One region of the Bacillus sp. HSf4 genome, then DNA from elsewhere that is predicted to be linked to it. Evidence: riboswitches for the same ligand, from Rfam matches in the RefSeq annotation. Region 1 holds a riboswitch; the other holds the start of a gene.
The links. Region 1 has a riboswitch for glycine ahead of gcvT (glycine cleavage system aminomethyltransferase GcvT). Riboswitches for the same ligand answer to the same signal wherever they lie in the genome.
Positions count from the first base shown of each region.

Region 2: it holds a riboswitch for glycine, as region 1 does, so the genes downstream of both, P3X63_RS22260 (amino acid permease) here and gcvT (glycine cleavage system aminomethyltransferase GcvT) in region 1, are expected to answer to the same signal.

Region 1 is NZ_CP120679.1:2,620,534-2,631,781, reverse strand. It holds gene comGD (competence type IV pilus minor pilin ComGD) at 1-92, shown strand, start outside; gene comGE (competence type IV pilus minor pilin ComGE) at 76-423, shown strand; gene comGF (competence type IV pilus minor pilin ComGF) at 332-820, shown strand; gene comGG (competence type IV pilus minor pilin ComGG) at 834-1,199, shown strand; gene P3X63_RS13575 (YqzE family protein) at 1,271-1,456, shown strand; gene P3X63_RS13570 (YqzG/YhdC family protein) at 1,748-2,065, opposite strand; gene tapA (amyloid fiber anchoring/assembly protein TapA) at 2,335-3,063, shown strand; gene sipW (signal peptidase I SipW) at 3,060-3,644, shown strand; gene tasA (biofilm matrix protein TasA) at 3,713-4,507, shown strand; gene sinR (transcriptional regulator SinR) at 4,617-4,952, opposite strand; gene sinI (anti-repressor SinI) at 4,986-5,162, opposite strand; gene P3X63_RS13540 (YqhG family protein) at 5,348-6,142, opposite strand; gene P3X63_RS13535 (DEAD/DEAH box helicase) at 6,146-7,825, opposite strand; glycine riboswitch at 8,074-8,176, shown strand; gene gcvT (glycine cleavage system aminomethyltransferase GcvT) at 8,409-9,503, shown strand; gene gcvPA (aminomethyl-transferring glycine dehydrogenase subunit GcvPA) at 9,534-10,880, shown strand; gene gcvPB (aminomethyl-transferring glycine dehydrogenase subunit GcvPB) at 10,873-11,248, shown strand, end outside.
Region 2 is NZ_CP120679.1:4,335,195-4,346,442, reverse strand. It holds gene P3X63_RS22295 (FecCD family ABC transporter permease) at 1-473, opposite strand, end outside; gene P3X63_RS22290 (FecCD family ABC transporter permease) at 470-1,480, opposite strand; gene P3X63_RS22285 (iron-hydroxamate ABC transporter substrate-binding protein) at 1,588-2,508, opposite strand; partial or broken gene P3X63_RS23010 (iron-enterobactin transporter ATP-binding protein) at 2,459-2,684, opposite strand; partial or broken gene P3X63_RS23005 (thioredoxin reductase) at 3,074-3,280, shown strand; partial or broken gene P3X63_RS22280 (NAD(P)H-dependent oxidoreductase) at 3,279-3,422, shown strand; partial or broken gene P3X63_RS22275 (sensor histidine kinase) at 3,413-3,724, shown strand; partial or broken gene P3X63_RS22270 (FAD-dependent oxidoreductase) at 3,752-4,198, opposite strand; gene fbp (fructose-1,6-bisphosphatase) at 4,308-6,233, opposite strand; glycine riboswitch at 6,723-6,802, shown strand; gene P3X63_RS22260 (amino acid permease) at 6,950-8,302, shown strand; gene P3X63_RS22255 (hypothetical protein) at 8,430-8,552, shown strand; gene ahpF (alkyl hydroperoxide reductase subunit F) at 8,601-10,130, opposite strand; gene ahpC (alkyl hydroperoxide reductase subunit C) at 10,144-10,707, opposite strand; gene P3X63_RS22240 (voltage-gated chloride channel family protein) at 10,988-11,248, opposite strand, start outside.

The DNA.
Region 1 (11,248 bases):
AAGGAGGGAAAATGGTGATTGAAACAGGTGATGCTTATTTTGAATTGACGATTTATTTAGGAAGCGGCAAAATCAATGTTCAAACGAAATAAAGGTTTTACAACGCTTGAGGCCGTCTCCGCTTTCAGTATTTGGACGATGATCACCGTCTCGTTTATCCCAATGTTTCATCAGATTGCATTACATCGGGACATGATAGAAAAAGAAGAGGAGGCGTATCGCATACTCGATGAAAAGATCAGCCGCTACATGCTGACAGGCCGGTTTCAGCCGCGGGAAACCGAGGTGTATCAGGGGACCCGTTTTAATATTGATTGGAAGGAGAAAGGGGATGACTATAAAGTCTGTATTTCCATCGAACCTGGAAAAAAGGAAAAACACTGCTTCACCATTTTACAGACAAAAGGGCTTTACCCTTCTTAATGTTTTATTCTCATTTACGGTTTACCTGTTTATAGCCGGAACAATGGCATCCATTTTTCAGCTGTTTTTATCTCCCGCAAGACAAGGAGATCTCAATTTGCAAGAGTGGACCATTACAGCCGAGCAGCTTGTAAAAGAGTGCAGGGCTGCCGTTGATGTCAAAGTGAAAAGCGGTCGTCAAGCATTGGAGATGATCAACTCACTGGGACGGACGGTCCGCTACGAACAATATCAAACAATCATCCGCAAAAGGGTCGATTCAAAAGGCCACGTGCCGATTTTACAAAATGTCAAACAGATCACATTTCAGGTTCAAGATCATCAATTGAACCTTGAAGTGACAAGTCTGAGCGGCAAGGCATATCATACAGCATGTCCGATCTATCATTCAGCTTAGAGGGTGGTCAAGTGTGAACAATTCAAATGGGTTCATTTATCCCGCATCTGTTTTTATGGCTGTGATCTGCATGCTTTGCGCTGTCCATTCGGCTGTTTCATTGATCACCAGGTCTGACTTTGCAGAACAGACAAAAGAATTTTATACTCAGCAAAACCTTCTCCAAAACGGCATACTGCACGCTGTTCGGAACATTCGCGAAGAGACGGATGGAGAGGTTGAAACGGCTTATGGACTTGCGACATATACTGTTACCCAAGCTGATCAACAGATGAAGCGTGTGAAGATCACGGCCAGGACAGCGGAGGGAGCGGTGAAACATGCCGAATTTCTGTTTCGTTTCAAGGAAAATAACATCCTTCAATGGAAGGAGTATTAGACCTTTCAAGCATGTATAAATAAAAGGCCGGGTGACAACACTTCTTCATATAGGAATGATGAGGTGATTTGATGAAAACGAACGATTATGTAAAATATATGACAGAACAGCTTGTGAAGTATATGGACACGCCAAAGAACGAAAGAAAACAGATGAAAGAGAGGCGCAGGGAGAGCAAACCTTCGTCAAGAATTTACCGCTGGTTTGGCATATTGCCGGTCGGCTGTGCCATGTTGTTTAAACGCCGCGATAAATAAAATGTCAGTCGGCAAAATCCTTTCCACCTGAGAAAACCGCTTCCCTTTCGTTTAACATGAAAGCCGCTTTGCATCGCAAAGCGGCTTTCAGCGTGTCGACAAACCCTCGCATTCGTTGTCAGGCCTGCGCGTCGGTGCTCACGAATTGCAACATTCGCTCCGCTCCGATGCTCGGCCTTCCTAGACTGCAAGGGTTTTCAATCACGCTGAAAGGATGACAAAATCCCAAAACTAAAAGCCGTTTTGGGATTTTGTCAACAATCTGAAAGCCGCTTTGCATCGCAAAGCGGCTTATTTATATTCTTCCACGACGACCACTTTATTAATTTTATGTGTTGTGGGTTCATATGAAATGGTGACAAAAACACCAAAGTTTTTGTTTCCTTCGCTAAGAGTCACATGGTATTGTTTGACCGCTTCGTCTGTGCGCTTTCGATCCCATACTTTTTTCGTGAGGCGCACTTCTGCTGACGGATACCTTTTTTTTGCTTCCTGAACCGCTTTTTCTTCCCATTTTGACATGTGGGCTGTGTCTTGAGCTGCCGCTTGTTGAAGCGGCCCGAAACCTGCCAGCAATAAAAACAAGCATAAGATGGAGTTTTTCAGCATGGGGTTATCATCCTTTCTTCACTATTTTTTCCTTGTCAACACGGTTTATACAAAAATTAAGAAGAAATTGTGTACATTATAAAGAACTTCAAAGTTTTCAAAAAGATGAGAATTTAAGAGGTTTTTTGAGGAATTAAACGATAATGTTCTGTAAAACGAACTTAATCGACTATTTTGACAGTTTTCAACCTTACCCCTGTTCTTTATACTCTAACTATAAGGTTCTTTAAAACGAACGGGATATACTTTGACTCGCTAGGAGGGTGGTCATGATCCGATTTTCTCGCACTAGGAGATGCCGAAAAAGAGACAAGAAAATAGTTATCGGTTTTCAAATGATTTTGATCATTTACCTTTTAATTGGATTGGGGAGTCAGCTGAATCAATATACGAACGCATCGTTTCATGATGTCGAATATTACAGCATGCCCTTGAAAGCGTCTGCAAAGTTTGATCAAGCAGATGATGTCCTTTGGGATGGAAGCGATTTGAAGCTTCAGAAACAGACCGAGACGAACAAGACAGTGTGTGCGCCTAGCGCCTTATATGCCGAATATAAAAACAGCGGTGACAAGATAACCAGCTCGGAATGGAAATGGGAGCTTCACAAACTGGAGAATCCGGCGAAGACACCGAAGGACGGAACTGTCATTGATAAAGGTGTGGTTTCAAAAGAAGGAAAAGGCGGCGTGTACAGGATCGAGTCAAAGCGGGCAGTAAAGGAAGGAACATACGCGTTTAAACTGATCAAGCCTGAAGGCCACCCTGATCAAAAACAGGGAAAAGCTTTCATCTGGTCTAAAGCAATGGTTCTTCAAGATTGCAAGGAAGAAACACCTAAGCCACCTAAAAAAGCAACATCAACAGAAAAAGACAAGACAGACGTACAGAAAAAATCTAAACAAGACACACATAAAGAAACAACAGACGGCAGTCAATCGGTCAATGAAGAAAAAAATAACGAAGACCATTCATTAGAAAGCGGGGAATCGTCATGAAAAGAGTAATGAAATGGGTCAGCAACATTTTGTATGTGATTATTTTCACGCTGATCATCGCGGCGGTGATCGTTGTGATCTCAACGAAATCGTCCGGCGGAGAGCCGCAGCTGTTCGGCTATCAATTGAAAACGGTTTTATCCGGATCGATGGAGCCGGAGTTTATGACAGGCTCTGTGATCGCCGTTGAAAAGGTGAAAAATCCCGCCTCATTGAAAAAGGGAGACATCATTTCATTCATGCAAGACAAAGACACAATGGTTACCCACCGAATTATCGGTATAACAAAAAATAAATCAAATCTTATCTTTCAAACAAAGGGTGACAACAACCAAAACCCTGATTCCGATCCTGTTTTGGCGGAAAATGTAGTAGCAAAATATTCGGGTTTTACGGTACCGTATGCCGGCTATGTGCTGGATTTTGCTAGCAAACCAATCGGCACGGCCATCTTGTTAATCGTGCCTGGACTCTTATTGATTCTTTACGCAGTCATTACAGTATCAGCGGCTTTAAGAGAAATAGATCAAAAAGCAAAAGCGATCGAAGCTGCCGGAAAAGATCAATCAGTTTCCATGTAATCTTCGTTGGCAACCTGATATTCAGGTTCCATATATAGAGTTTTTATTATAAAAGGAGGAGTTTATCAATGGGTACAAAGAAAAAAATCGGATTAGGCGTTGCTTCCGCTGCGCTGGGACTGGCATTAGTAGGAGGAGGAACTTGGGCTGCGTTCAACGATATCGAAACAACTCAAGCCACTTATGCGGCAGGTACACTTGACCTAAACGCTAAAGATACATCTGCAAGAGTGAACTTGTCTAACCTGAAACCAGGCGACAAATTCACCAAAGATTTCGAATTCAAAAATGATGGCTCACTTGCTATTAAAGAAGTACTGATGCAGCTTGGCTACAGCAATTTCATTGACGGAAACGCGAAAAACGGCGGGAAAAACTCTGCTGAAGACTTCCTGGAACAATTTAAAGTCAGCGTTCTGACTGTCGGAGTTGAAGGCGGAAACGGCTATCCTAAAAACATCATTTTAGATGAAGCGAACCTGTACGATCTGTACAATATGTCTGCGAAGAAAGATAAAGCGGCAATGGAAAAAGTCAAAAAAGCAATTGCGCCGGGCTTCCTGCATGACAACGGCAAAATCAATGTCGCGACAATCGACGGCAAAACTGCACCTGAATATGACGGCATTCCTAAAGATCCGTATGACTTTGACAAAGTGCAGCTTGTTATTGAGTTTGTCAATGACAAAACAACGGATAAGGATGGCAGAATGGTGCAGAACAAATATCAAGGAGATTCTGTGCAGCTTGACTTCTCATTCGAAGGCACTCAATGGAACGGCCTGACAATCGACGGCAAAAAACATGCTGACGAAAACGGATATGTAAAAGAAAACGAAAGAGCTCACAGTGAAGATAAGTAATATGGAGCAATGCGAAAAAACGGATCTGAATGATCCGTTTTTTTATGTTTATTAAAGAATTGGCTCAGTATTCGCGTAAAAAGACCAAAAGGGAGTAAGAGATGTGCACTTACTCCTTTTCTTGTCTTTTCTTCCACTTTTGATAATCTAAAAATTCTCGAAATTGTTTTTTAGAAACCCCTGAAGCCATAGCGTCACGTACTAGATTCTCCCATTCACTATCTAATTGACCATCGTATTCGGTTTCATCTTTTTCATCAAGCAGGGTATGAACCGAGACGTCCAGAACAGCGGAGACTTTTTCTAGAAATTGAATGGAGGGGTTTGTTTGTAAGTTTCTTTCTATAGAACTTAAATAAGACTTCGCTACCCCAGCCTTTTCAGCTAGTTCAGATAGTGAGTAGCCTTTTTCTTTTCGATATTGTTTAATACGCTGGCCAATCAATGTCATCACCTTCCTTTCGATATTATAGCACATTCAGAAAGGATTTATTGAATGACTTCTTTCAATTGATGTGGAAGCTTCGGAAGACTTCTTTCCTAAACGAAGAAAAAACCGTATTTCTTCTGGACTAATGCCTGCTTTCAGGGCATTTTTGATCAGCTCTGCCCATTCCTCATCCCATTCTTCTTTCTCATTTTTATCTTTATTCATATATTTCCCCCCTAAAATACTTGATTATGTATTTCAGTCAACTGTGATGTCATAAACAAAGATAAATCTCAAGGCTCACCACTTTTCCATCCTTGTCCAAAAAATGAAACAATAGTTTGTCTCCATAATTTCATTATAATTCCCCGCTTTTGAATAAAAACAAGAACGATGTCGAATCGGAAAATTTATCCTGAAATTTTTTTCTGCAAATAAAATAACCCGCCGCTTTCCACCTTTATTTCAATTTTCGGCTCGTAAAGCGATTGGAGCGCCTTTTTTTCAATTTCATACTCTTCCGGTTTTTCCTCTGTTTCTTCATAAAATTGATTCAGCAGTGCAAGGTCACTCTCCCATCTTTTATGGGAAGCCTCCGCCCAGTCGAGCGGCTCATTTCTGGCCGCCTGTTCGATATACCGCTCAATCCGTTTGATGCCGCTCTCCGGTTTGATCAATGGCGACATCGTAAAGCAGTAATCGGATATTTGCGAAGAAAGAGCTCTCTCCTCCATTTGCTCTTGAAACTCTTCTATGAGCTGACCGCTGATCAAGTGAAGGCCGAGAGACAAAAGCTTGTCTTTTTTCTTATCAGACTGATAAGAGATCGTCACATTCATCCCCAGCCAGGGCTCAAGTGGAACTTGCGTTCCTTGAGAATGGATTTTTTCATAAAGGCGGATGAATCTTCCGTTTTTCTTGACCGCTTGAAAAATTTGAAAAAGTCTTGGCGAGCCAAAATGAATGAAATCGCCTTCGATACCGTCCGGCGCCAGATCTTCATTTGTAATCAGCGTGATTTTCATCGGGTTTGGCTCGCCGCCCGTCTTTTCAAGCCAATGCCAGTAAAACGGCCTGTTCATGATTTGTTTATCGACTTCGGGCGTCAGCTGTACGGTTAAATGGCCGTCGCTTTTGTCGGTGATATCACATCCGTTTGCCGTGAAAAAGCGTTCCAAAAAGCGGTGTATTTCTTCCTGACGCATCTGTCAGCCTCCAATCTGTTTATGGCTTCCTGCCGCGTCATTTCCATAGGAAATGAATGACGCCAGGTTTTCCATCTTGATCTTCATTTCATCGTCAGTAGCCGAATAAAAAAGGATGTCGTGCAGATGCTCTTCAAAATTGCCGACCTCTATTTTTGTTAAAATATCATCCAAGTCCCCGACTACTTTTTCGAACAGGTGAATTTTTTCATAGAGCAGTTTTAAGATATGTTCTTCGACCGTATGCTTTGTTGCCATATTATAAATGTAGACGTCCCGTTCCTGGCCGAGGCGGTGAATCCGTCCGATTCTTTGCTCAAGGCGCATGGGATTCCACGGCAGGTCATAATTGATAATTTTGTTGCAAAATTGCAGGTTGATCCCTTCACCGCCCGCTTCAGTTGCGATCAATACTTGCACTCTGCCGCGGAAGAGCTCTTTCATCCAGTCTTTTTTCCCTCTTTTAAAACCGCCTCTGAACGGTACAGAGGTGATGCCGTTTTGCTGGAGGAACCATTGCAGATAGATTTGCGTTGCTCTGTACTCTGTGAAAATAATGACTTTGTCATCGAGCTCCTGGATGAGCTCGACGACTTTCATGGCTTTGGAGTTCTGCGCCACTTCATTTACTTTGTCGATCAGATGATGAATCGCAGGCTCTCCGATAACAGGCGCTTCTCTGTCTTTTTTGTCAAGCATGTTTTTCAGCGTCATGTAGACCGCTTCTCTGCTTGAACAGCATTCCCGCTCCAAGGTCATGATGGAAAACATGCTTGATGAATGCAGATGGTCTTTTTTCAGCTTTCGAATCTCGTCATATAAAGCCTGCTCAGTCGGTGAAAACGAGATAGGTACGGTTTCGACATGGCGTTTTGTCCACGTGATGCCCGTATCCTGCCGTCTGTTCCTGATCATCACTTTGTTGATCAGCGATTTTAAGCGCTCATGCGTTTCTTTTGAATTGATCTGCTTTGAATAGTCTTTGTTGAAATTGCTCTCATTGCCTAAATGGCCGGGTTTTAACAGGGAGACGAGGTTGAATATTTCGTCAATCTTGTTTTGGATCGGTGTCGCCGTCAGCATCAGGCAATATTTTTTCTTGAGATTGCGGACGAACTCGTAGTTTTTGGTTTTATTGTTTTTCAGTTTGTGAGCTTCATCGATGATAACGACATCATATTGAATCGACAAAACGGTTTCTCTGTGCGGTGACCGTTTGGCCGTATCAAGAGAGGAGACGACAACATCGCACTGCTCCCATACATAGCTTTTTTTCTGTTCTACGGCCGGGATCAGAAATTTTTCGCGCAGCTCTTTCACCCATTGAGACACTAAGGAAGCGGGGACAAGGATCAAAATTTTTTTTGCCAGCCCCCGAATCATGTATTCTTTTAATATCAGCCCGGCTTCAACCGTCTTGCCGAGGCCCACTTCATCGGCTAAAATGGCTTTTCCGTTCATCTCCTCCACCACTTTCTGGGCGACTTCAAGCTGATGGGGAAGCGGGGTGAAATCAGGCAGATGAAACGGAGCCTGCAGTCCTTCAAAGGTTGGAATCGCCAGCCTTTTTTGCACCTCGCAGGAAAGCTGGTAAAGCTCCCAATTCGCCCAAGGTCCGTCTTCCTGAAGATGTTTTTTGAACTGTTCGGGCCATTCATTGTCAAAATGAATGTCTGGTTTCATCGTAACGCCGCCTTTCCTCGATACTAAATCAGATAAATGTTCTCTTTTTTTAGAAAATCTTTTCTGTTTAAAGATGATTTCATACAGAAATCAATAAAAAACGAACATTGAAAACAAAAAATAATAAAATGTTAATGGTTTTTTCTATTGCCCAAACGCTTTGATGATGGTAGGATATTTGTAGATCATCAGCGAAAATATCGTGAGCTTTATCTAGTATGTCCATGAAAAGAAATGAATATGAGCGAATGAGAGCAAGGGGAGAGACCGAAGGGGAACGTAACCGACGGCGCCGAAGGAGCAAGCTCAAAAAATAGCGAATCTCTCAGGCAAAAGAACTCTTGCTTGACGCAACTCTGGAGAGAGTTTGTATCATCTTCATGTTTAGCAAACCACCAAAGGGGACATCTTTGCGTTTTTTAGCAAAGTAAACTTTCAGGTGCCAGGACAGAGAACCTCCGAACTGACTAAGGGGGTTCTCTGTCCTTTTTTGTGCCGTCAAACGGGATTTGATGACGGAATCTTTCGCGTTTTCTGATGATTGGCAAACTTGGTTTAGATTGAAATCGAAGGGGGAAGCAGAATGCTTAAACGAACGCCTTTATTTGATCTTTATAAGGAGTATGGCGGGAAAACGATTGACTTTGGCGGCTGGGAGCTGCCTGTTCAGTTTTCATCGATTAAAGAAGAGCATGAAGCGGTGAGGACGAATGCGGGGCTGTTTGATGTTTCACATATGGGGGAAGTCGAAGTCTCAGGAACCGGCAGCCTTCCGTTTTTGCAAAGGCTTTTGACCAATGATGTTTCCGCACTGACTGAAGGCGGGGCGCAATATACGGCCATGTGCTATGAAGACGGCGGAACGATTGACGATCTCTTGGTTTATCAAAAAGGACCCAATCGCTATCTATTGGTGATCAATGCGGCTAATATCGACAAGGATATCGATTGGATGAACAGGCATGCCGAAGGCGATGTTGTGATCAACAATCTGTCTGACGATATATCTTTGCTTGCCCTTCAAGGACCGAAAGCCGAACGAATTTTAAAACAAGTAACAGACATTGACCTCTCCGCGTTAACGCCGTTTACCTTCCGTGATGAAACAGCGATCGGCACCGTGCGGGCGCTTGTCTCCAGAACGGGCTATACAGGTGAGGACGGTTTTGAAATCTACTGCCGAGATGAGGATGCCGCATACATTTGGCAGCTTCTTTTAGAAAAGGGCAAGGAAGAGGGACTTGTGCCGTGCGGCCTCGGCGCGAGAGACACCCTCCGCTTTGAAGCGAAGCTGCCATTATACGGACAGGAGCTTACAAAAGAGATCACTCCGGTTGAAGCGGGGATCGGCTTTGCCGTCAAAACGAATAAAGAAGCTGATTTCTTCGGAAAATCCGCTTTGGCAGCCCAGAAAGAAAACGGGCCGGACAGAAAGCTCGTCGGTCTTGAAATGATTGATAAAGGGATTCCGAGACACGGATACGCCGTTTATTACCAGGGTGAAAAAGCCGGTGAAGTGACAACGGGAACACAGTCGCCGACTTTGAAAAAAAACGTCGGTCTCGCCTTGCTGAAAAAAGAAGCCGCCGCAATCGGCACCGAAGTCGAAGTGGAAATCAGAAAAAAGCGGCTGAAAGCAAAAGTTGTCAAAACCCCCTTTTATAAACGGCAGCCATAAGTTTGCCATGATCATGAAAGGAGACTGAAGATGAAGCACCGCTACCTTCCAGCGACAGATCAGGATAAAAAAGAGATGCTCGAAGCCATTGGAGTCGAAAAGATCGACGATTTATTCTCTGACATTCCGGAAAGCGTCAGATTTAAAGGCGAATATCAAATCAAAAGGGCGAAGTCCGAAACAGAGCTGACGAAAGAACTCGTCAAGCTCGCGGCCAAAAATAAAGACACAGGCGCATACGCTTCATTTTTGGGCGCCGGCGTCTACGATCATTACCAGCCGGTGATTGTCGACCATGTGATTTCCCGGTCTGAATTTTATACGGCTTATACACCGTATCAGCCGGAGATTTCTCAAGGGGAGCTTCAGGCGATTTTCGAGTTTCAGACGATGATCTGCGAATTGACCGGAATGGATATCAGCAATTCATCGATGTATGACGGAGGAACAGCATTGGCGGAAGCCGCGATGCTGGCTTCAGGGCATACGAAAAAGAAAAAGATCGTCGTTTCCGAAACCGTTCACCCCGAATCGCGCGACGTTTTAAAGACATATGCAAAAGGACAGTACATCGATGTGCTTGAAGTGCCTGCGAAAAATGGCATGGCAGATCTTGAAGCCCTTGATGCTGCAGTTTGTGAAGAAACCGCTGCCGTGGTCGTGCAGTATCCAAACTTTTTCGGCCGGATTGAACCGTTAAAAGACATTGAGCCGATCGCCCACAAAGGAAAATGCATGTTTATTGTCTCCGCCAATCCGCTCGCTCTCGGGCTTTTAACGCCGCCCGGAGCATTCGGTGCCGACATCGTCGTCGGGGATGCCCAGCCATTCGGGATTCCGGCCGCTTTCGGAGGACCGCACTGCGGCTTTTTCGCTGTCACGAAAAAGCTGATGAGAAAGGTTCCGGGCCGTCTTGTCGGCCAGACGGAAGATGAAAACGGCAAGCGAGGCTTCGTTTTAACCCTTCAGGCGAGAGAGCAGCATATCAGGCGCGATAAAGCGACATCGAATATCTGCTCCAACCAGGCGCTCAACGCGCTTGCCGCTTCCGTCGCCATGACGGCGCTCGGCAAACAGGGTGTCAGGGAAATCGCCTGGCAGAACATGCAAAAAGCGGCGTACGCCAAAGAAGCTGCCAAACGGGCGGGACTTACAGTCGCATTTGAAGGGCCGATGTTTAACGAGTTTGTCATCAGGCTGAATGAGCCCGTCTCAGAAGCGAATGAACGCCTGCTTGAAAAAGAGATCATCGGAGGCTTCGATCTCGGCGCTGCATACCCGGATTTAAAGCAGCACATGCTGATTGCCGTCACAGAGCTCAGAACGAAAGAAGAAATCGATACACTCATGAACGAATTGGGGGATCGCCATGAATAATCACGATCAATCGCTTATTTTTGAAGTGTCAAAAGAAGGCCGGATCGGCTATAGCCTGCCTGAGCTGGACGTCCCTGAAACAGATGTATCAGACCTCCTTGATGATGCCTATCTCAGAGAAGAGCCGGCCGAGCTTCCGGAAGTGTCTGAGCTTGATATTATGCGCCATTACACCGCTTTATCAAAGCGCAACCACGGCGTGGATTCGGGCTTTTACCCGCTCGGTTCCTGCACGATGAAGTACAATCCGAAGCTGAACGAAAAAATCGCGAGAATTCCCGGTTTTTCTTCGATCCATCCGCTTCAGGATGAACGGACCGTCCAGGGGGCGCTCGAGCTGCTCTACGATTTGAGCGGGCATTTGGAAG
Region 2 (11,248 bases), 1.7 Mb from region 1:
ATGAGGACTAAGCTTACAGGCTGCATGCCATTATTTTTGTTATAGGCTAACAGATAAATGAAGAAGCCTGTTATAATTGCACCGATAAAGCCAACAATTGGAATCATATAAACAAATGATCCAGCTTCGGTTGGGAAAAATAAAAAGAAAATGGCAATGGCAACCCCAGCACCGGAATTAATCCCAATAATGCCTGGATCAGCTAAATCATTTTTTGTGATTCCTTGCAAAATAGAACCTGATAAAGCAAGTGCCATCCCAGCTAATAAAGTAATCAATATTCGAGGCAAGCGAATAGAATATAATATAAATTCCTCTTTAAAGGTTCCTTGACCTAATAGAGTCCGGATGAGTCTGTCAAAAGATAAACTAGCAGACCCTATTCCCATCCCAATAACAGCTGTAGCTAGGATGAGTATGAGAGAAATCGATAAAATAATTCGCTGTTTTTTGATTAGTGCTGAATGTGTCATGAGAGTGCTTTTCCTCCCTTTCGGACAATGATCAGGAAGAACGGTAAACCTAGCATAGCCACAATGGCTATAACAGGTGTTTCATATGGTGCATTTAAGGTACGGCCAAGTGTATCAGCAAATAGCATAAAAGCAGCACCACAAGTTGCAGACATTGGTAAAATATAACGATAATCGGTTCCAACCATTGCTCGAACAATATGAGGAATTATAAGACCGATAAAGGTCATATTCCCAACAAGAGCAACAGATGCCCCGGCGAGAATGATAATGACAATAAATAGAAGGATTTTAATTCTGATGATATTTTGGCCTAAGCCAACTGCAACTTCTTCATTTAAGCTGAGAATGGTAAGTTGTCTCGAAAGGAAAAAGGAAACAACAACTCCAATTACAATGAAAGGTACAATCGTTTGCAGTTGGTTCCAATTCGTTCCGGAAACCCCTCCTGCTGTCCACATTGAGATATCTTTAGAAATTTTAAAATAAAGGCCAAGCCCTTCGGCAATGGCGTATAAAAAGGCGGAAACAGCAGAACCCGCTAATACAATACGGAGAGGAGAAAATCCGCCTTTTTTCATCGCGCCAATTCCAAAAACCAACAAGGCGCCGATTGCGGCTCCAATAAAACAGGCAACCATCGTCAAAAAGTAGTTAGCTGAAGGAACGAAGGCGATCGTAACAGCCAATGCTGCATAAGCCCCAGCAGATAATCCTAGTAAACCTGGATCAGCAAGTGGGTTTCTTGTTATACCTTGCATGATTGCACCAGAGACAGCAAGAGCTGCGCCCACAACAATGGCGGCTATTTCGCGAGGTAACCGAATATCACGGATAATCGAAATATGATCACCGGTTGCAGAAGACGAAAGAGCCAACCATACATCTTCAACTGAGACGTCTGCAGCTCCAAATATTATCGCTATAAAAAACATACCAATCAGAACTAGAATTCCTAAGATCAGTTTGAATGCAAATGAGGTAAAAGATAGAGTTTTTCTTACCATAAGGCTCGTCATTTTCCTTTCTTAGAATGGGAAAGGGGCTGACAGACAGGGAAATAACGTCCCTTTCCGGCCAACCCTTTTCAAATAGACCTCTACTTTTTCCAGTTTTAGTTTCCTAGAAATGCTTCTTTAAAGAATGCCAGTTGCTTTTCAAGTGTGATTGGGTCAGTGAATGATGCGCCTTCACCTTGCATTTCAATGACATGTCCCTTTTGGACAGCAGGAATGTTCTTGTATGTGTCTGTTTCTTGGAAAGATGTATTTGCATCAGAGTACTTACTTAAAATGACATAATCTCCCGCATATTCTGGAAGCACTTCAGCTGATAACGTATAATACCCTGCTTTTAATGCGTCTTCCTTTACTTTTTCAGGCATTTTTAGTTTCATCGTTTGATATAAGATTTCTGTACCGCGCGCCCAGTTATTACCGAAAACATAAAGGTCTTTCCCAGATGCTTCAATAACAGATACTGTTGAATTCTCGCCAATTTTTGTACGAATATCTTCTCCAATTTCTTCTGCACGTTGCTTAAAGTCATCAACCCATGCTTGGGCTTCTTTTTCTTTGTTTAGTAGCTTTCCAATTTCCACGTGTTGAGTTAAATAATCTACTTTACCCCATGTATAAGTAACAGTAGGTGCGATTTCATTTAATTTGTCTAAGTTTTTTACCGTTGATAACGCGATGATTAAATCTGGCTCTAATTCAATAATTTTTTCTAGGTCATCCTCTGAAACTTCTTGAACATCTTTTAACTTTTCTTTAAAGGTTGGATTGTTTTTAGACCAAGTGTCTACACCGACAACGTTGACTCCTAAATCTAACACATTTCCGGTATACCCTGAAAGCATAACAACTCTTTGCGGATCGGCTGGAACTTCGATTGGTCCTGTTTCCGCTTGGTATGTAATCGTTTTAGATTCTTTTTTTGCTGAGCCGCTATCCTTTGTTGCTGACTCTTCATTGCCGCATGCACTAATCATAAGCGTCAGCAGTAGCATAAACGGGATTAATAGTTTCTTCATGCTCATTTTCACCTCTTAATAAATTGTAAGTAACACACTTCGGTTTATTTGTTCTCGGGCCAATTTGAAAGACTTCCCGCAGTACTCGCCTCTTCACAAGCCCAGCCTTCACGACTTCGCCGTCTTTAATGCAATGATATAATCCGAAAAAAACGAGCAGCTCGATGTAAATCATGTCCGTCTCCCGTACAAGAGCCATAGCAATTCAAACACATTGGCGCTGACCTCAGGATATGGTTGTTCCTTTTTATCTGGAATCGTTACACAGAGATTTTTTACAATTAAACGTCCTCCAGAGCCAGTATTTAATTCTTCAGTAAATAGCTGTATGAACCGCAGAATGAAAATGAATAAACGATAATGATTATCAATATCAACAATAAATATATATTTCATTTTTCAATATGTCAATGTAAAAATTGTGTCCTTATCATAGTACCCTCATGAAAGTGAAACCTTTTAGAAAGAAAAAATTAATTATGATGAAAACAAGTTTAATAACTTATCATTGATAATCAATTACGAATGATGTTTGGAAGTGAACGGTGATGAGTCAACAGGATGATATTCAACCTTTTATAGCGGGTTAAGAGAGATGAAGCTAATTGAATATTGGCCGAAACTTGGCGGGGAAATCCTTGTTTATTTGTAGAAAATAATTTGGGATGTTAATGGATTGACCGTTGATCCAACAGTGGGGTATTGAAGGAAAAAATAGAATCGATACCCATTTTTTCTAAGTGCGACGTCAGGTCAAAATCATTATACAAGGAGGGCTTTTGAAAGGAAAGTCGGTCGTCTGTATTTCGACTATGAAAGGCCCTGAGAAGTACCCTTTGTTTCTATTGAATAACAGTCACAAAGTGTTGATGAAAAGAGCGGTGTTTCACTTTATAGGAATCAAGAAAATGCGGTTAGACATATACCCGGTGCTGGCGAGATTGTTGTTCAGTGTGATAAGGATCGTGACAACGTCATCTTCACGGTTCGAGATACTGGGCAGGGATTCTCCCCGGAGGAGCTTCGCCGTGTATTTGAGCCCTTGTATCGCGGGGAAGCATCAAGAAGCCGGTCGACCGGAGGAGCCGGGTTGGGGTTGACGATTTCACAAAGGATCATGAGACGGCACGGAGGCGATCTGACGGCGGGAAATGATCCTGAAGGAGGCGCGCTGCTGGAAGGATGGCTTCCCTTGGAAAGAGAAAAGCTATGCTGAAAACTCAGCAATAGCTTTTTTGATAGATTAGTTGCGAATCAGGTAATCAAACGCCCCTAATGCGGCATTTGCCCCCGATCCCATCGAAATAATGATTTGGTTGTACGGGCCGTCTGTGCAGTCGCCGGCCGCGAATAAGCCGGGGGTGCTTGTTTGGCCGCGTTTATCGACTGCGATTTCGCCGATGCGGTTGCACTCGACTGATCCGTCTAACCACTCTGTGTTTGGCACGAGACCGATTTTGACGAAGACAGCTTGGAGTTCAACGTGTTGTTCTTCGCCTGTTTCACGATCCACGTAAGTGATGCCGTTTACGTTTAGGTCACCTGTAATTTCTTTCGTTTGTACATGTTTCACTACAGTCGCGTTTGACAGGCTGTAGAGGCGTTTTTGCAGGACTTCCTCCGCTTTCAGCTCCGGTGCGAACTCAAGAACAGTGACATGGTTGACGATGCCTGCGAGATCAATCGTCGCTTACTTATCTATGAACGAGCAGAAAACCAGACCTTGTTAGCAATTTGCTGTACGAAGTAGAAAACCGTAAAAAAGAGCCTAGAGAATGATCCCTGAACTCCACATTTCCTCACTTCATATACCGATACTCCCGCAATCTCTCCAAAATAGCTACTTCCTTCAAGAGTTCCTCACCAACATTCGTTTCCTTTACTTTCTTCCGCTCAAGCTCTTTATCCACTAATCGCTTCACCGTTAAGACATCAGTTCCGGTGCTCAGCACTTCCGCCTTGGAATTAAAGTGTTTATGGGCGACGAGCTGCATGCCGTAGGAGTTGTATAACAGCGTGTAGCCGGCGATACCTGTTGTCGATTGGTAGGCTTTGGAGAAGCCGCCGTCGATGACGATCATTTTTCCGTTTGCTTTGATCGGATCTTCTCCTTCGATTTCTTTTACCGGTGTATGGCCGTTGATGATATGGCCATGATCCGGGTTGAGGCCGAATTCTTTCAGGATGTTTCGGCAGGTTGCCTCGTCTTCACGCAAATAGTAATACGGGTTTTTCTTCTCTTTATGTGTTTCCTTCTCTTTAATGAAATACCGCTCAAAGGTCGTCATAGCGCGTTTTCCAAAAAGGGAGGAGTGCTCGCCTGTCCATAAATACCAGACCATATCTGTCGCCAGATCATCGGTTTCTTCCGGGTGGGCAAACGCTTCCCGCAAGAATCGTTCAAATACATCGAGCAGCTCACGGCCCGCATAGGCTCTGTCCTCAATCATCATCTCTTCCATATGGCCGTTTTCGTCTACAGGAATACAGCCGTGAATCAACAGGTTGCCGTTATATTTTAAATAAAGGCTGCCTTTTTTCATCATAAAATTCATATGGCGGCCCAACTTTTCGGAATGCTGGACAGAGAACAGCAGCTTGTCCATGACTTCCGCTTCTTCCTTTAATAGCTCATCTGGCTGTTCCGGATTAACCGTCGCAAAGCAGGTGTTTTCCAGTTGATATGTTTTTCCGTTCAGCGTGATTTCATTTCGGGCATAATCAATCTTTTCCAGTAACAGCCGTTTCTCCATATTAAAGTTCGGCCGTCTCTTGATAATCGGGCTTTCAAGCTTGAATTGGATCATCGCAATCGCTTGATGAATTTTTGTGATTTGCTTAATCTCATCTTCCGGTCTGTTTTCGTCTGCTTTCGGACGGAAAGATGGGTTATCATCGTAATATTTTTCGGCAAGGTTCAAGAGCGGTCTCAGATTGATGCCGTACACGTCTTCAATAATATCCAAGTTGTCATAGCGGGCACAGATGCGGATAATATTTGCCAGGCATACTTTAGAGCCTGAATAAGCGCCTATCCAAAGGACATCGTGATTTCCCCACTGAATATCGACTGAATGATAGTTGATCAGTTCTTCCATAATCTGATCCGGCTGCGGTCCGCGGTCGTAAATATCGCCGACAACATGCAGATGGTCGACAACCAATCGCTGCGTGCTATATGCAAGACCGGTGATCAGCTTATCAGCTTGGCCAAGCGCAATGATCTGATCTACGATTTTGGAGTAATACTGTTCTTTGTTGGCAGCTTCTTCTGTTTTATACAGCAGCTCCTCCGTAATATAAGCAAACTGAGAGGGCAGTGCTTTGCGTAATTTGGAGCGGGTATACTTGGAAGAGCAATAAGATACGAGCTTAATCATTCGATTAATCGTTTCTTTATACCAATCGTTTAACGATGCTTGCGTATCGTAATTATGTTTTATTAACTTCAGTTTGTCTTCCGGATAATACACTAATGCTGCTAATTCATCAATTTCTCTATCATAAATGACACCGCTGAAAATATCGCGTATCTTCTCTTTTACTCTTCCTGAACCATTCCGCAGCACGTGCTGGAATGCCTGGTATTCCCCGTGCAAATCACTGACAAAATGCTCGGTGCCTTTCGGCAGGTTCAGTATCGCTTTCAAATTAATGATTTCCGTTACCACTTTTGCTTCACAATCGTATTTTTGTGCGAGTAAATCTAAATATTTGGTTTCCAAAATCGTCCATCCCCTTTTTAGAATAGGAGCTGTCCCCCTATGTACGAGCATTTGCATGATAAGGTGATTTTAAAAGTATGACATTATTTTTAAATAATTGACCTTTATATGATAGTACCGCATAACTCCTTTTTGAGACAATCAAAACGAGGGAAAGAGGCGCTGAGATGAGCGGAGAGAAAGCTTGAGAAGGCTTGAGAAGGCTTCTTTAACATTAATCAGACACCGCATTTCAGAGTACCCCGGCTTTGGCTTGATCACTTTCATGGAATTGATTTCTTTCTATCCCAGCATTGTCTCGTTCTCAGAAATGGGAGGAAAATATTGTCGCTAGTATAGGTGAGTTTAAGAATACTAGCGTTAACTATAAATAGAACCATTGACAAATCACTCAACCTCTATTAAAATTAAAAGTTATCCGATAGTAATTATCTCTATCGAAAAACTCAATACATGCAAGCTATGATTGCTGTGGGTCGCACTACAGCAGGAGCAGCTTCTGGAGAGACCGCGGAATTCTGCGGCGCCGAAGGGTTCACAATCTCAGGCAAAAGGACAGAAGAGTACCGAATATGTATTTGTCGTGCTGATGATTGTCAGCGGCACAAATATATTTTGATATTCTTATGACCGCGAGATTGGAGGACATCCAATCTCTTTTTTTATGGGCTTTTTTACTGCTCGTCGTTCACTAGAGAGGTAAGGAGGAGTTTGATGTGGAACAGCGGGAATTAAAGAGGGACTTATCCAATCGGCACGTACAGCTTATCGCTATTGGCGGGACGATTGGCACCGGGTTGTTTTTAGGCTCCGGTAAGGCGATTCAATTGGCGGGTCCTTCTATCATCTTTGCGTATTTCATTGTAGGTATTGCGCTTTTTTTCGTGATGCGGGCGCTGGGAGAATTGCTGTTATCTAAAGCGGGTTATCAATCGTTAACCGATATTGCCGAGGAGTATCTGGGGCCGCGTGCGGCGTTTGTCACCGGGTGGACCTATTGGTTTTGCTGGATTATGACGGCTATGGCGGATGTGATTGCCGTCGGTGTCTATGTGAAATATTGGTTTGATATTCCGCAGTGGGTCCCTGCACTTATCTGTTTACTCATTTTATTAGGGCTCAATCTGTTGACTGTCAAGCTTTTTGGAGAATTGGAATTTTGGTTCGCTTTAATAAAGGTGATCACGATTCTTGCGTTAATTGTCATCGGTGTTATTTTGCTGGTGATCGGGTTTAAGACGCATACAGGAACGGTTTCGGTTACCAACCTTTGGGCGCATGGCGGTTTGTTTCCAAACGGATTTTCAGGCTTTTTGCTTTCTTTTCAAATGGTGATCTTTGCATATGTCGGTGTGGAATTAGTAGGTGTATCGGCGGCGGAAACGTCGAACCCGAAAAAAAATATTCCATCGGCTATTAATAAAATTCCTTTACGGATTTTATTTTTCTACGTCGGCGCGCTTATCGTCTTATTATGTATTAACCCTTGGATGGAACTGAATGCAGCGGAAAGTCCTTTTGTGAAAACCTTCAGCTTAGTCGGCATCCCGCTTGCCGCGGGAATCATTAATTTTGTTGTATTAACGTCAGCCGCGTCTGCTTGTAACAGCGGGATGTTTTCAACAAGCCGGATTCTGTACAATTTAAGTAAAACGAAACAGGGCCCGGCCAATTTTGCGAAGCTGAATAAAAACCATGTGCCGAGTCACGCGTTATGGGTATCAACCATTGTCCTGTCAGCAGGAGCGCTATTAAGCAAACTGATACCGGAACAAGCCTTTGGGATCGTGACAACCATCAGCGCGATTTGTTTCATATGGGTGTGGGGTGTGATTCTTGTCAGCCATATCAGATACAGGAAAACCCGTCCGCACTTACACGCAGCATCAACATTCAAAGCGCCATTCGCGCCGTTTATCAATTATGTTGTCCTGGCGATGTTTGCGGTCATTCTCATGATTATGCTGTATGCGGATGCGACTCGCTCGGCCTTGCTGCTGACTCCTCTATGGTTTATTGTATTGTTTATTTTATTTTGGATGAAAAAAAACAGGACAAAAAGAACATGATGAGTCAAATTAAATCTCTTGAAAAAGACGGTGTACTGCATGCAGTATGCCGTCTTTATTTTTGATTAACCGTTTCCTTTTATAGGTTTATATTTAATGCAGACATGAGAACGAGAGGAATGGAGTCATGGAATACAATTCATACATGAATGGACAATCGCAATATCCCGCTTGGTCCTATCCGTACAATTTGATCATATGGAAAGCGTTTGTCGGCCATGATGTGAAGTCCTATTTATATGGGTTATAACATAAAAAAGCGCCATACTGCCGTTTAAGCAGCATAGCGCCTTTCGTGTTAGTTCCAGATCAAATAATCAAACGCCCCTAATGCGGCATTTGCCCCCGATCCCATTGAAATAATAATTTGGTTATATGGTCCGTCTGTGCAGTCTCCTGCAGCGAACAATCCAGGAATGGTTGTTTCGCCGCGTTTATCGACTGCGATTTCGCCGATGCGGTTACGCTCGACGGTTTCCGGCAGCCATTCTGTGTTTGGCACAAGGCCGATTTGGACGAAGACGCCTTGGAGTTCGACGTGTTTTTCTGCTCCTGTTTCACGGTCAACGTAAGTGATGCCGTTAACGTTTTCGTCGCCTGTGATTTCTTTTGTTTGCGCGTTTTTCACGACAGTTACATTAGGGAGGCTGTAGAGACGTTTTTGCAGAACTTCGTCCGCTTTCAGCTCCGGCGCGAACTCAAGAACAGTCACATGGTTGACGATGCCTGCAAGGTCAATCGCTGCTTCGATTCCGGAGTTGCCGCCGCCGATAACGGCTACGTCTTTGCCTTCAAACAGTGGACCGTCACAGTGCGGGCAATATGCGACACCTTTGTTTTTGAACTCTTGTTCACCAGGTACGCCGATATTGCGCCAGCGGGCCCCTGTTGAAAGGATGACGGTTTTGCTTTTCAGAACAGCGCCGTTTTCCAGTTCAAGTTCAAACAGATCTTTTTTCTCGAGACCTTTTGCGCGTTGCAGGTTCATGACGTCGATATCATAATCCTTCACATGTTCTTCAAGGCTTGCCGCAAGCTTAGGGCCTTCGGTGCGCTTCACGCTGATAAAGTTTTCGATGCTCATCGTGTCAAGGACTTGGCCGCCGAAGCGTTCGGCAACGATTCCCGTGCGGATGCCTTTGCGCGCCGCATAGATCGCTGCGCTTGCACCGGCAGGTCCGCCGCCGACAACGAGGACATCGAACGGATCTTTATCAGAAAGCTCAGACGCATCTGTGCCGCTGCCCATCTTCGCAAGAATTTCTTCAAGTGTCATTCGGCCGCTGCCAAAGGATTCGCCGTTCAAGTATACGGTCGGCACCGCCATGATGTTTTTGCTCTCAACTTCTGATTTGTATGCCGCACCGTCAATCATCGTGTGTGTGATGTTCGGGTTGAGCACACTCATCATGTTCAATGCTTGTACAACATCAGGGCAGTTGTGGCATGTGAGGCTGATATAAGATTCGAAGCGGAATTCGCCGCTGATGTTCTTGATTTGATCGATGATTTTTTGATCGACTTTTGGCGGTCTGCCGCTCACTTGCAAGAGTGCCAGCACCAAAGATGTGAATTCGTGTCCGAGCGGAACGCCGGCGAATGTCACGCCTGTTTCCTCTCCGGCGCGATTGACGCTGAAGCTTGGCGTTCTGTCGAGCTGCGCCTTTTCAACAGTGATTTTGGATGACATGGAAGCCAGCTCTTCTACAAGAGCCAGCATATCCTTAGAGACACTGTCATCGCCTGCACTGACTTTAAGGACGATGTCATTTTCAATCATCTGCATGTATTGGTTTAGTTGTGCTTTGATATTTGCTTCAAGTACCAATTGAATGCACTCCTTAGATTTTGCCTACGAGGTCAAGGCTTGGTGTCAGGGTTTCAGAACCTTCTTCCCATTTAGCCGGGCAAACTTCGCCTGGGTTTTGGCGGACGTATTGAGCCGCTTTTACTTTGTTGATCAGGATGCTTGCATCACGGCCGATACCGCCGGCGTTGATTTCAACGGCTTGGATGACGCCGTCCGGATCGATGATGAATGTTCCGCGGTCAGCAAGACCTTCTTCTTCGTTAAGTACTTCAAAGTTGCGGGAGATCGTTTGAGACGGGTCGCCGATCATCGCATAAGTAATTTTGCCGATTTTTTCTGAGCTGTCGTGCCAGCCTTTGTGTACGAAGTGCGTATCTGTAGAAACAGAGTATACTTCAACACCAAGCTCTTTTAGAGCAGCGTATTCGTTTTGCAGATCTTCAAGCTCAGTCGGGCAGACGAAAGAGAAATCAGCTGGATAGAAGCAGAAAATGCTCCATTGGCCTTTCAGGTCCTCATTTGTTACATCGATGAACTCACCGTTTTTGTAAGCTTTTGCTGCGAATGGTTTTACTTCTTTTCCGATTAAAGACATGCGTAAATTCCTCCTAAATGTGTTATAGAAAAATAAAATAATAGAATTTATTTTTCTGTAATAATTCTAATTATATATAGATTATTAAATAATATATATTTTTTGTCAAGGGAAAAGAAGCACTTTATTCTTTTGGCTTTTTTATGGATGGTTTAGAATGTTGAGCCTCCTTTATAGCCAGGGTATCAGCGGGTGGAGATGAGAATGAAGACTGCTACTTGAAAATGCACCCGTCTTCTCATAGCAAGAAAAAGCCACCCACTAAAAGAATGGACAGCTTCTAAGACTTTTTCTTTTTCTCAACATGTTCGATCGTTTCTCCGTTCATTACGCTGTATAACCGGCTCTTTGGTTCATATATTTTTTGAGACGGCCATAGTCCGTGATGACCGGAAAATATATAGCTGAGCAGACAAGCGATAAAAAAGTACTCTGCTCCTTTTCCATCAAACATTTCCAATGCCAGCAAGAATGCGGAGATAGGGGTATTCGCACCGCCGGAAAACGCTGCAATCAGTCCCAACGCTGCTAAAAATGAGAG